Regions from separate parts of the Secundilactobacillus sp. MJ173 genome, predicted to be linked through region 1. Evidence: predicted binding sites of a transcription regulator. Region 1 holds the regulator's gene; the other holds the start of a gene.
The links. Region 1 encodes HrcA, which represses chaperone genes, less so after heat shock. Its sites were predicted from a motif close to TTAGCACTCNNNNNNNNNGAGTGCTAA; they were not measured.
Positions count from the first base shown of each region.

Region 2: a site for HrcA is predicted at 2,615-2,641, ahead of AC6H04_RS10310 (ATP-dependent Clp protease ATP-binding subunit). Genes of this name have one in related genera too.

Region 1 covers NZ_BAAKGN010000013.1:18,998-26,076, forward strand. The annotation lists gene rbfA (30S ribosome-binding factor RbfA) at 1-231, shown strand, start outside; gene truB (tRNA pseudouridine(55) synthase TruB) at 343-1,242, shown strand; gene ribF (riboflavin biosynthesis protein RibF) at 1,260-2,225, shown strand; gene hrcA (heat-inducible transcriptional repressor HrcA) at 2,331-3,374, shown strand; gene grpE (nucleotide exchange factor GrpE) at 3,390-4,028, shown strand; gene dnaK (molecular chaperone DnaK) at 4,077-5,954, shown strand; gene dnaJ (molecular chaperone DnaJ) at 6,169-7,079, shown strand, end outside.
Region 2 covers NZ_BAAKGN010000064.1:40,279-47,357, reverse strand. The annotation lists gene AC6H04_RS10315 (MucBP domain-containing protein) at 1-87, opposite strand, end outside; gene AC6H04_RS10310 (ATP-dependent Clp protease ATP-binding subunit) at 230-2,482, opposite strand; gene ykzS (protein YkzS) at 2,821-3,012, shown strand; gene AC6H04_RS10300 (phosphocarrier protein HPr) at 3,183-3,449, shown strand; gene AC6H04_RS10295 (glycosyltransferase family 4 protein) at 3,756-4,934, shown strand; gene AC6H04_RS10290 (glycosyltransferase family 4 protein) at 4,957-5,976, shown strand; gene AC6H04_RS10285 (lysylphosphatidylglycerol synthase transmembrane domain-containing protein) at 5,982-7,001, shown strand.

The DNA of each region.
Region 1 (7,079 bases):
TATCAGCAAGCAACAATTTACTACAGTATTTTGTCTGAAAAAGCTTCTGATGGTGAAAAGGCGGCTCAAGGATTAACCAAAGCGACCGGCCTGATTCGTAGCGAATTAAGTTCCCGCTTGAATATTTTCAAGGTACCGGAACTCACATTCGAGCGAGATGAATCCGTCCAATATGGGAGTCATATCGATCAGTTACTCAACAAGTTACATCGAGAAGATTCCAATCTGTAATTAAAAAGTCGTCCGTGGAAACTCTGCGGACGGCTTTTTTCGTGTCGGTATCGTCACTTCACGTGATATAATAACAAAGTTAGACAGTTTATAGGAAACGGAGCGGTTATAATGGATGGCATTATTCCACTATATAAAGAGCGCGGCATGACAAGTCATGACTGTGTGAATCACGTACGTCAAATTCTTCACATGAAAAAAGTTGGTCATTCTGGTACGCTGGATCCCAATGTAGATGGCGTCTTACCGATTTGTGTGGGTAGCGCGACAAAAGTTGTCGATTATTTAATGACGCATAAAAAGGTTTACCAGGGTAGCGTAACGTTGGGGCTTGCTACCGAAACAGAAGATTTGGATGGCGCTGAGGTCAAGCGGGTGACCATGACTGACCCGGTCTCTGATGAAAAAATCGATGCCATTATGGCGGGGATGGTGGGAGAGCTCTCTCAGGTGCCACCCATGTATTCAGCTGTAAAAGTGAATGGACGAAAGCTGTATGAATATGCCCGTGCTGGTCAAAGTGTCGAACGCCCCGTAAGAACCGTGACGATTAAGTCATTCAAGCGGACTAGTGATAGCCAGTTCGATGCTGCAACAGGCACCCAGCGTTTTGATTTTGAAGTGACCTGCTCCAAGGGGACTTACGTGCGGACTTTAGCTGTCCAAATTGGTACTGAACTGGGATTACCAGCTGTGATGTCTTCGCTAACACGAGTTGAAAGTGGTGGCTTTACCATTAGTGAAACGGTATCGTTGGCAGATCTCAGACAGCAAGTCGCTGACGATGCAGTTGATTTTCTCTACCCGATTGATCGGGTGCTGACGCAGTATCCGACGGTTGAAATTACTGATGAAACGTGGGCCGTTGTCAAAAATGGCGTCTGGCTTTTACCAGATGAGGTCGACTCTGATGCACCAGTGATATCACTGAAGTATCAAGGACAGATCAAGTGTCTGTATCAGCGGGTTAACAACCGTTATAAGCCGTTAAAAATGTTTAGTACTAAGTAGAAAGTTGGGACAATAATATGCGAGTAATTAAAATTCATCATCCATTAGCAGCCGCTGACGTCGTTGACGAGCCGGTTGTTTTGGCAATGGGCTTCTTTGATGGTGTTCATCTTGGTCATCAGGCGGTGATCAATCGTGCTCGCAGCATTGCAGATGAACGGGGGGTGGCATTAGCCGTTTTGACTTATGATCACCATCCAGCATTGGTTTATCAAAAATTAAGTCCAGAACGAAATCGCTATTTGACCGTTGATGATCGAAAGATGGCGTTATTTGAGCAACTCGGTGTCGACATTGTTTATCAGATTAACTTTGCCAGCCAGTATGCCGCTCAAACACCGCAGGAATTTGTGGACCATTATCTGATTGCCTTTCATGCCCAGGTCGTGGTGGCGGGTTATGACCATACCTATGGACCGAAAGAAATTGCAACCATGGCACGACTGCCAGAGTATGCGAAGGGTCGTTTTGAAATCGTCACGGTGGGTGAAAAGGAACTTCAAGCACAAAAAATTGGTTCCTCACGAATTCGTCACAACCTGGATCAGGGAGATATCAAAACGGTGAATAGTCTGTTAGGTTATCGCTATCAAACCGTTGGCACAGTGATGCACGGTGAAGCGCGGGGAAGAACCCTGGGCTTTCCGACCGCTAATGTCAGTCATGATGCCAAATACTGGCTGCCGGGTATCGGGGTTTACGTCACTCGTGTCAAAGTTAACGGTCAGTGGCATCCTGCTATGACGTCTATCGGTCGCAACGTCACTTTTGGTGAGGGTCGTCCGGTGACGGTTGAAGCATACTTACTCGATTTTCATGAAGCCATTTATGGTGAAATCGTGACCGTAGAATGGGACTATCGTTTGCGTGGTGAAGTTAAATTTGATTCCGTTGAAGGGTTAGTTCACCAACTAAATCAGGATGCGGAAGACACCAAAAGCTATTTTAAGGCACATCCCATCACCAAATTAGCACTCGAATGAATTAATTGCTAAAAATGTTAGCTGAATGCTTGACTTAAAAAACAGCGTTTGATACATTATATATGTGTCTTAGCACTTGGGTAACCTGAGTGCTAAAAAGAGGTGATGATCACGTTAACGGACAGACAGAATATGATTTTAAAAGCGATTGTTCGCGATTATACGAGCAGTGGCGTTCCTGTGGGTTCTAAGGCGCTAGCAGCACAGCTACCGATGCATGTCAGCTCAGCAACCGTGCGTAACGAAATGGCCGCTTTGGAAGAACTAGGGTTGATTGCGAAGACCCATTCCTCATCCGGTCGAATTCCTTCAGTAAAGGGATATCGTTATTACGTGGATCATTTGGTTCAGCCGGATCCGATCAAAGCCAATGACATTGATATCATTAAGTCTTCACTCGAAGGTCAGTTTTTAAAAATTGACGAGATCATTGAAACATCGGCAAAAATTTTATCCAATTTGACGTCGTATACCGCTTTTTCACTTAAGCCGGAGCATAAACAAAGCCGGCTAAGCGGTTTTAGGCTGGTACCGTTGGGAAAACGACAAGTCATGGCCGTTTTGGTCACTGATAACGGTGATGTTGAATCACAAACGTTTAACATTACCACGAAGATCACCGGTGACCAGCTTGAAGCTGTTGTTCGTCTGATCAATGATCAGTTGATCGGTAAGCCGTTAGACGAGGTGCTGGAGGCATTGAAGTCTGACATTCCTATGCAAGTTGCCAACTATTTACAGCAACCTGAAGGCTTCTTAAAGGTATTTGGCGATGTCTTAACCAAGGCCGCTCAAGAGCGGTTTTACGTTGGTGGTCGTCTTAACTTGTTAAGCTTTTCCGACAATAATGACGTGGATGAATTGAAATCGTTGTACACCTTGATGGATCACAGTGATGATATGGCAGATGTTTTAGGTCAGCCATCTGATCACATTCAGGTGAAGATTGGCAGTGAAATGACCAATGATATCTTAAAGGATTATAGTTTGATTACGGCAACCTATGAGGCCGGTGATCATGGTAAAGGCGTGATTGCCTTATTGGGACCAACGCGGATGCCATATTCACGGATGATTGGTTTAGTCGGTGCTTTCCGGCAGGAGCTAGCGCAACGACTCATTGATTATTATCGCTATTTTGATCAGTAGTAAAGGGGTGTTATAGTGGCTGAAGATAAGGAAAACCAAGCAGCAAACAACAAGACGGACGAGCAAAAAGACACACAGCAGCCCGCCGACAATGCAAAGGGTAACGAGCAACAGCCAAAGACCGATGCAGCTGAGTCAGCAGACAAAGCTACTTCGGCAGAGGATAAGAAGCCTGCGACTGACGATGCTTTAGCAAAAGCGCTGGCACAAGTCGATAGCTTACAAAAGCAGCTTGATAAGACTTCTGATCAATACTTGCGTGCTGAAGCTGAGATTCAAAATATTCAGAATCGCAATAAAAAGGATCAGGCAGCTTTGATCAAGTATGATGGTCAGCAATTAGCACATGATATTTTGCCGGCACTGGATAATCTGGAACGTGCACTGAGTACGCCAGTTGAAGGTGAACAGGCTGAATCCTTTAAAAAGGGAATTGAAATGGTTCAAAAGCACTTGATGGATGCGTTAACCAGTAATGGTGTCACTGAAATCAAGGCTGAAGGTGAGAAGTTCGATCCTAATATTCACCAAGCTGTTCAGACGGTTCCAGCAGAGTCAGATGATCAAAAAGATCACGTTACCAAGGTTCTGCAAAAAGGTTATCGTTTGAAGGATCGGGTTCTTCGTCCAGCAATGGTCATGGTCGCGCAATAATAACGCAATCGCTTGAATCAAACTTAAAACAAAGAGGGTAAATTATTCATGGCAAGTAATAAAATTATTGGTATTGACTTAGGGACTACAAACTCAGCAGTCGCTGTTCTTGAAGGTAAAGAACCTAAAATTATTCCTAATCCAGAAGGTGGCCGTACGACTCCTTCAGTTGTAGCGTTCAAAGATGGCAAACCATCCGTTGGTGCCGTAGCTAAGCGTCAAGCAATCACTAACCCCAACACGGTTTCTTCAATTAAGAGTCACATGGGTGAAGCCGGCTACAAAGTTAACATTGAAGGTAAGGACTACACACCAGAACAAATCTCTGCTTACATTTTGCAGTACATCAAAGACTTTGCTGAAGATTATATTGGCGACAAGGTAACCCAAGCGGTTATCACTGTACCAGCTTACTTTAACGATTCTCAGCGTCAGGCCACTAAGGATGCCGGTAAGATTGCTGGCTTGGAAGTTAAGCGAATCATCAACGAACCAACCGCTTCTTCATTAGCCTATGGGCTTGATAAGCAGGATGCTGATGAAAAGATCTTGGTTTACGACCTTGGTGGTGGTACCTTTGATGTTTCCATCCTTGATTTAGGTGACGGTGTGTTCGATGTTCTTTCTACTAATGGTGATACTCACCTTGGTGGTGATGACTTCGATAAGCGTGTCATGAACTGGTTGATCGAACAATTCAAAGCTGATAACGGCATTGATCTTTCTAAGGATAAGATGGCGATGCAACGTCTGAAGGAAGCTTCAGAAAAGGCTAAGATGGATTTGTCAGGTGTGACTGAAACTCAAATCAGCCTGCCATTTATCTCTGCTGGCGATAACGGCCCTCTTCACTTGGAGACCACGTTGACGCGTGCTAAGTTCAACGAATTAACGTCTGACTTAGTTGAAAAGACTCGAATCCCCGTTGAAAACGCCTTGAAGGACGCTAAGTTATCTGCTGACGACCTTGACGTTGTCATCTTAAACGGTGGTTCTACTCGGATTCCAGCTGTTCAAGAAGCTGTTAAGAAGTGGACTGGCAAGGAACCTAACCACTCAATCAACCCTGACGAAGCCGTTGCTTTAGGTGCCGCTGTTCAAGGTGGTGTCTTAACTGGTGATGTTAAGGACGTTGTTTTGCTTGATGTTACGCCACTTTCACTTGGTATTGAAACCATGGGCGGTGTCTTCACTAAGTTGATCGACCGTAATACAACGATTCCAACCAGCAAGTCACAAGTCTTCAGTACTGCCGCTGACAACCAACCAGCCGTTGATATTCACGTGCTGCAAGGTGAACGGCCAATGGCTGCTGACAACAAGACCTTGGGTAATTTCCAACTGACTGACATTCCAGCTGCACCTCGTGGTGTTCCTCAGATCGAAGTTACCTTTGACATTGACCGGAACGGTATCGTTAACGTTTCAGCCAAGGATAAGGGTACTGGTAAGGAACAAAAGATTACCATCAAGAGTTCCGGTGGTCTGTCAGACGAAGAAGTCGACAAGATGATGAAGGAAGCTCAAGAAAACGAAGAAGCCGACAAGAAGCGTAAGGAAGAGGCTGACTTGAAGAACGAAGTTGACCAATTACTCTTCACGGTTGATAAGACTTTGGACGAAGTTAAGGGCAAAGTTTCAGACGACGAAATTCAAAAAGCCAAGGATGCACGTGATGCACTTAAGAAGGCTCAAGATGATAACAACGTCGAAGAAATGAAGACTAAGAAGGATGACTTGAACAAGATCGTCCAAGACCTTTCAGTTAAACTTTATCAACAAGCTCAAGACCAAAAGGGTGCTGCTGACGGCACTGATGGTGCCCAAGCAAGTGGCGACCAATCAGGTAAAACTGATGATGGCAAGGGCGACGGTAAGACCTTTGACGGTGACTTCTCAGAAGTTAATGATGACGATAAAAAGTAATGATTAACGAGATAGCAGACAGGAAGTCAAGGCTCAAACGCGGGCTTTGGCTTTTTGTTTTGTAGGAAATATGCTATTCTACTTGAGTGAACGATTATTGGTTTAAATGATCATATGTGACTTAAGACGGTCATTTCAATAGGCCAAATGTGTTGTCATAAACTAGCAATTGGATGATTGCGGTGGACACAATGCTTACTTTTAGGAGGTTAACATGGCTGGTAAAGATTATTATGAAGTGCTTGGAATCTCAAAAGATGCATCCCAAGCTGAAATTAAAAAGGCCTACCGCCAATTATCAAAGAAGTACCATCCGGATATTAACAAAGCGCCTGGTGCTGAAGAGAAATTCAAGGAAGTCACTGAAGCTTATGAAGTTTTAAGTGACGAGCAAAAACGTGCGAACTACGATCAATATGGTTCAGCTGATGGGCCTCAAGGTTTCGGCGGCGGTGCTGGCGGAGCTGGTGGCTTCGGTGGTTTCGGCGATGCTGGTGGCTTTGGTGGCGGCGGCTTCGAAGATATTTTCAATTCGTTCTTCGGCGGTGGCGCCGGTGGCGGTCGTCGTAACCCCAACGCACCACAACCAGGTCGTGATCTGCAGTATGAGATGACGCTGAAGTTTGAAGAAGCAATCTTCGGTAAGAAGACGAAGATTAAGTATAACCGGCAAGCACAATGCCATACTTGTCATGGTAGCGGTGCAAAGCCCGGGACTAGTCCTGAGACTTGCTCTAACTGTAGTGGCTCTGGCTACGTGACAACTGAGACCAACACACCATTGGGTCGGATGCGCAGTCAGCAAGTTTGCCCGGTATGCCATGGTACTGGTAAAGAAATTAAGGAAAAGTGCCCAACTTGTGGCGGTTCAGGTCACGAAGAAGAACGGCACGAAGTTGAAGTTAACGTCCCTGCTGGGGTGGATGACGGTCAACAAATGCGACTTCAAGGACAGGGTGAAGCAGGTGAGAACGGTGGTCCTTACGGCGATCTGTTCATTTTGTTCCGTGTGACGCCAAGTAAGGTCTTTAAGCGTGATGGTGCCGATATCTACTTGGATAAAGACATCAGTTTCACGCAAGCAGCCCTTGGTGACGAAATTAAGGTTCAAACTGTTCACGGTGA
Region 2 (7,079 bases), on a different contig from region 1:
CTCTGGTGAAACTGTTTTTCTCCGGCGAGAGGGGGTTCGTGGTCGATTTTTAGTCATTAATTTTCGTAGTCGATCAAAAAAAGCCATGCAGATCCTCCTCTCAATGTAACGTTACCTCTAGTATACCCCAACTGTTAGGTTGCGGAAACGGTTTCGCGGAGATATTGGTTGTTGAGAATACAAAAAAGCTCGGCTACCAGATAAGTGATAGTCGAGCTCTCATTAGACATTACTTCTTAGTCTTGTTTTCACTAGTTGCAGGTGCAGCTGGTGATTCCTCAGCAAGCGTAATGTCACCATTTTCAATCTTCGCCACTAAATTCTTAACGTCACTGTGTTCCAAGTAGAAGTCGGCAATCCGGTCTTCTATTTGTTCTTGAATCACACGACGCAGTGGTCGAGCACCCATGGCTGGATCATAACCTAATTCCACAAGTTTTGATTCAACGGGTTCAGTCACGTGAACGTGCAGGCCTTGGTTAGCAAGCATACCGTTAACATCAGTAATCATGAGGTCAACGATCTTCATCAAGTTCTCCTTAGTGAGGGAGTTAAATTCAATGATGTCGTCAAACCGGTTCAAGAATTCAGGCTTGAAGTAGTTGGTTAATTGATCAAGAACGGAGTGGGTCTTGCCAGAAACTTCAGCACCAAACCCAACGCTTGCTTCAGCATCGCCAGAACCGGCGTTAGAGGTCATGATGATGATCGTATCCTTGAAGGAAACCGTCCGGCCTTGTGAATCAGTCAAACGGCCATCATCCAAGATCTGCAAGAACATATGCATGACATCTGGGTGGGCTTTTTCAACTTCGTCCAGTAGGATCAAGCTGTAAGGGTGGCGACGAACCTGTTCAGTCAACTGACCAGCTTCTTCGTAACCAACGTAGCCAGGAGGCGAACCAATCAGCTTAGCCACTGAATGCGGCTCCATGTACTCAGACATGTCAAACCGGATCATAGCCTCCGTTGAACCGAAAAGTTCACGGGCTAGTTGCTTAGCCAACTCAGTTTTACCAACACCAGTAGGTCCAACGAATAGGAATGAGCCAATTGGGCGACCAGTTCCATTGAGACCGATTCGGTTACGACGAATGGCTCGGGATACTTTGTCTACGGCATCGTCTTGGCCAATCACGTGGCTCTTTAATGAACTGCCCAAGTCACGTAACTGCTGCTGTTCCTTGTTTTGAAGTTCACCGACTGGAATGCCCGTCTTTTCTTCAACAATTCGCTGCATATCTTCCTCGGTAACTTGTGGTTCGTCATCGGAAGAAGTGGTACCGGTTTGTGATTTTTTAGCTTCTTCAAGTTTGTTAACTTGATCGCGGTAATAAGCGGCTTTTTCGTAGTCTTCCTGTTTTAAAGCGGCCTGTTTTTGATCTTCAGCCGACTTGATTTTATCATCGATGGTCTTTGGATCAACCACGTTAATGGTCAAATTCTTCTTAGAACCTGATTCATCAAGTAAGTCGATGGCCTTGTCAGGTAAGAAACGGTCTTGAATGTAACGATCAGATAATTTAACCGCTGCTTCAAGCGCGCTGTCCGTATAGTGGACGTGGTGATAGTCTTCGTATTTCTTCTGGATACCCTTTAAAATCTTAACGGCTTCTTCAGGAGAAGGTTCGTTTACAGTAACAGGCTGCAAACGACGAGCCAGTGCTTGGTCCTTTTCAATATCACGGTATTCATTTAAAGTTGTCGCACCGACTAACTGGAATTCGCCACGGGCAAGGGCTGGTTTTAAGACGTTACCAGCATCCATACCGCCTTCAGCATTACCAGCACCCACGATTTCGTGGATTTCATCGATAAAGAGGATGACGTTAGGGTTATCGGTAACTTCCTTCATTAACTGCTGCATCCGTTGTTCAAATTGACCACGGATACCAGTTCCTTGAACCAGGGAAACCACGTCAAAACGGATAATCTTCTTATTTTGTAGTTTTTGTGGTACGTCACCGGAGACGATCTTTTGAGCTAAGCCTTCAACCACCGCCGTTTTACCAACACCGGCTTCACCGATTAAAACGGGGTTGTTTTTGGTTCGTCGATTTAAAATTTCGATGACGCGAGAAATTTCACGATCACGGCCAATCACGGGATCAATCTTGCCTTCACTGGCTAATTGGGTGAGGTCTAACCCGTATTGTCCTAGTAGGCCACCGTTGCCATTACCATTTTGGCCACCGCCGTTACGGGGACCGCTTGGTTGTGTAGGTGGTACTTGTTGCTGATAGCCTTGAGGATTGCCATTAGGGTTACCGCCTTGCATGGCGCGGAAAATATCATCTAGGTTACCAAAACCAAATGGATCTTGTGCCATTTGTGCGCCTCCATTTCCAGGATTAGAGTTATTCTGCTGATTTTTTAGAAGTTGATAGCAATTTTGACAAAGATCAACTTGCTGTCGCTGACCATTCACATTCAGGTACAAATGAATCGTCGCTTCACGTTGATGACAATTCTGACACAGCATATCTTGACTCCTCTCTTATTAAAGTAGTCAAATCAGTCACTGATCAAAAGTTTGACCAATCTTGACCTTTAAACATATTATACAATATTCAAGTGTTTTCGCAAGTCATTTGCTCGCACCTCTGAGATAAAATTAGCACCATCACTACTCGAGTGCTAACTCAAGTTATGTTTTACTTCATTTTGGCTGATGTTGCAAGCAGTTTGACTGAATAATCGGCAATTTCGGGTAAATGATTTTTTTCAGCAGCTTACGCCTTCTATTAAGAACTGACTTCAGCCTAGATGTTATGGTACAATATGTTGACTAAATTTTTTCGTGCTGTGGAGGTGACAGCCTTGGCTGAAGACTATGCCAATTTGATGGCGCAGCTAAAATCGGGCGAACTAGATGAATTTACAGTTGAGCCAGCAGAGTTCATGGCGTTCCAAACGGCCTACATGCAATTTGAGTCCCGTAAGCGGATCGTGGGTAACGCTGAGAAAAACGGTAAGATCATTTATCATTATGACCATGACCAAACACAGTAAATAGACAATGTAAGCGGTTGATTATTTTTCTCAACGGCTTGTATTTTCTTGGATAAATTGATACTCTTAGTGTAAAGGTGTTTTTCTATTTATTTCATAAAAGCTGTACCTATGAAACTAATGAAAAGTAGCCCAATTTGTTTTTAGCAGATAAAGGAGATCGATATATTATGGAAAAGCGCAACTTTCGGATTACCGCAGAAGCTGGTATTCATGCCCGTCCTGCAACCCTGTTAGTACAAGCAGCTAGCAAGTTCAATTCAGACATTAACTTAGAGTATGATGGGAAGTCTATCAACTTGAAGTCCATCATGGGTGTCATGTCATTAGGTGTTGGCCAAAACACTGACGTTACTATCTCTGCTGATGGTGACGATGAGACTGAAGCTATGGAAGAAGTCGCTAAGACGATGAAGGCTGAAGGTCTTACTGACTAAAGCTCCTGCAATTATACTTACTGATCAGTAATGGCTTGCCGCAATTTGGTAAGCTAATGACATCAACTACGGTTCACTCAGAATATTTTATTTCTGGTGAACCGTTTTTATGTTTTAAATTAAGAAACGGCAAAGGGGCTTGCACCTCAGTGGGGGATAAGTTATCGTTATTGATTGAAGAAACTCGTTCATTTAAGTCTCACGGCCATTGTCCAGGTGCGGTTTTCTATTCTTGCAATCAACATACCTAACCAATATAATTATCAACAACGAGAAAACGGAATTAATGATAGGGGGGATTTTGTCGTGAACATAGGGTTATTTACTGACACATACTTCCCTCAAGTGAGTGGTGTGGCAACTTCAATCAAAACACTGCGGCATGAGTTGGAAAAACAAGGGCATCAGGTGTACATTTTTACGACAACTGATCCACACGTGGAGAAAGATGTTTATGAACGCAACATCTTTCGTTTTCCCAGTGTGCCATTCGTTTCATTTACCGATCGGCGAATTGCCTTTCGGGGCCTTTTGCATGCCTATCAGCTAGCTAAGGAATTGAATTTGGATATTGTCCACACGCAAACAGAGTTTTCCATGGGGATGATCGGCAAATTTGTCGCTCGAGCTATGAAAATTCCGTGCATTCATACGTACCACACCATGTATGAAGACTATTTGCACTATGTTGCTAATGGTAAAATTTTGAAGCCAGTGCACGTTAAGCAGATGACGTTAGCTTTCTGTAGCCATTTAGATGGGGTTGTTGCCCCAAGTGAACGGGTCATCGATAAACTTAGCGAGTACGGTGTTAAAGCACCGATTCGGGTGATTCCAACTGGGATTGATCTGGAACAGTACGAGCCGGATGAAAACGAACTTGATGTCCGAGAAAAGTACCACGTTCCTGCTGATGCACCAATGATGTTATCGTTGAGCCGAGTGGCTTATGAGAAAAATATTAAAGAGCTCATCGATGGGTTCGCAGCCATTTTAAAAACCATTCCCAACGCCTACTTAATGATTGTTGGTGATGGTCCCGCTAAAGAAGATCTCGAGAAGCAAAGTCATGATCTGGGGTTAGATGATCAGGTGATTTTTACCGGCGAGATTAATAATAATGAAGTTTCGGCCTTTTACCACGCTACTAATTTGTTTGTTTCGGCTTCTGAATCAGAATCTCAAGGGCTGACGTACATTGAAGCTCTAGCCTCAGATAAAAAGATTCTGGTCAAAAGCAGTCCCTATACGGATGACCTGCTAAAGGATCCGGAGTTAGGCGCAACGTTTAAGACACACGATGAAATGATCGAAAAGATGATTGAGTATCTTAAGCATGATAAAATTGCTGATCGTACCGCTTTAAATCAAACTTTAAAGCAGGTCTCAAGTGAAACATTCGGTGAACGAATCGTTGCCTTCTATCGGGATGCGCAACTTAACTATGAAGAAGCCCATGAAAGTTCAGCGGATGTTAGTAATTAAGAATTAAGAAACGGAGCTATGTATGTTAAAAATCACAATGTTTTCGGCGGCAGATTCAGTTAAGGGTCAGGGTGTGGGCAGCGTCTACACGGAGCTGGTTCGCTTGTTAAGAACCCGTGAGTCTGACCAGATTACGCTTAAAATCAATCAATATGGTCGCAGTGACATCAGCCATTATCATACAGTTAACTTTCCGTATTACTTGTCGACTTTTATGCCTGGACGGGGGCGTAAAGTCGGCTTTGTACATTTTCTGCCCGAAACCTTAGAAGGCAGTCTGAAGTTGCCCAAAATTGCAAAGGCTGTTTTCTATCGTTATGTGATTGCGTTTTACAAACGGATGGACCAGTTAGTGGTGGTTAATCCGTCGTTTATTTCTAAGTTAGAAGCTTATGGCATCAGTAAAGATAAGATAACTTACATTCCCAACTTTGTCAGTGCCGAAACGTTTCATCCTGCTGATGACCAACAAAAGCAGTCGTTGCGAAAACAATACGGTTATCCTGACCAATTTACCATTCTGGGTTCTGGTCAGGTTCAGGTCCGCAAAGGGGTCTTCGATTTTATCGAATTAGCAAAACGGCATCCCGAAATCCAGTTTATCTGGACCGGGGGGTTTTCCTTCGGACGCATTACCGATGGCTATGAGGAGTTAAAACAAGTGGTGGATAATCCACCCGAAAATTTGAGCTTCCCGGGCATCATTGACCGCGACCAATTGGTAGATTACTACAACATGGCCGATTTATTTTTACTGCCATCATATAACGAGTTATTTCCAATGTCTGTTTTAGAGGCGTTTAGTACCCACACACCAGTACTACTGCGTGATTTAGACTTATACCACGCTATTATTGAAGGGGACTATGCTGCTGCCCAAGATGTGGAAGAAATGGATCAGATCATCTCTGATTTAAGTTCAAACTCAGAAGCACTGCTGGCGCTTAAAAAGAAAGCCGAACAGGGCGCAGACTATTACTCAGAGGAACGATTAGCCAAGATTTGGCTGCAATTCTATACTGAACAGACCAAAAGAGGTTAAAGACTATGTCGAGACGCAATAAAATTGCATTGTTCCTCATTATATTGCTGGGTGTTTCGATTTTCGGCTATTCATTACGGGACATTAAGCTCAATATATTAATTCGTGATTTTACGACGATTCACCAAGGTTGGCTGTTGGTGGCGGTTGGTTGTATGCTGCTGTACTTTATGCTGGAAGGCTTAGTGGTTAAAGTCTTTGCGGATGAACGGCTGGGACAGTATTCGTTTAAAAGCGCGCTGCGAATTCCGTTGATCGAGCAGTTATTCAATGGCATTACGCCTTTTTCGTCAGGCGGTCAGCCAGCTCAATTAATTGCCATGCTTCAAAGCGGTATTGATGGTGGCAAAGCCAGCTCAATTTTGTTAATGAAGTTCATTGTCTACCAAGCGATGATCGTGATTAACTTCTTGATCGCTCTGATTATTGGCTTTCATTATATGGTCAGTAAGATGAGTTACTTATCGCTGTTTGTGGTGTTTGGTTTTGTCATTCACTTCGCAGTGATCGTCGGTTTATTTTTAGTGATGTTTTGGCCGCAATTTACCAAGAAGGCCATGCGCGTTGTGATGATGCCGGTTCGCTGGTTTACTAGTGCTGAAAGGACGAACGCTTGGATCGTTAAGTTGGATACCAAGATTGATTTATTTTATCAGGAAAGTGTGCAGTTAATCGGCCAGTGGAAGCTGTTGCTGAAAGTGGTGGTGATTACTTTCTTCCAGCTCGTTTTTTACTACCTAGTGCCGTATTTTATTATGCTTTCGCTAGGGTACACTCAGGCCAACATTGTGATGATCACTTCTCTGCACGTTTTAATCGTGATGGTGATTTCAATTTTCCCAATACCTGGTGGGTCAGGCGGAGCTGAATACGCCTTTACGGTACTTTTTGGTTCGTATATCACGAATTCAAGTAAGTTGGTGCTTGCGATGTTACTTTGGCGGTTACTGACGTATTACTTAGGGATTCTTGCTGGTATGATCGCATTGACGGTCAAACCGGATAAAATTAAAGCAAAAGTTTGAGGTGGCGGAATTAAAGGCCACGTTAAACGTTAAAGATAACCTGATTATTGGCTTACAAAGCTGATAAATCGGGTTTTA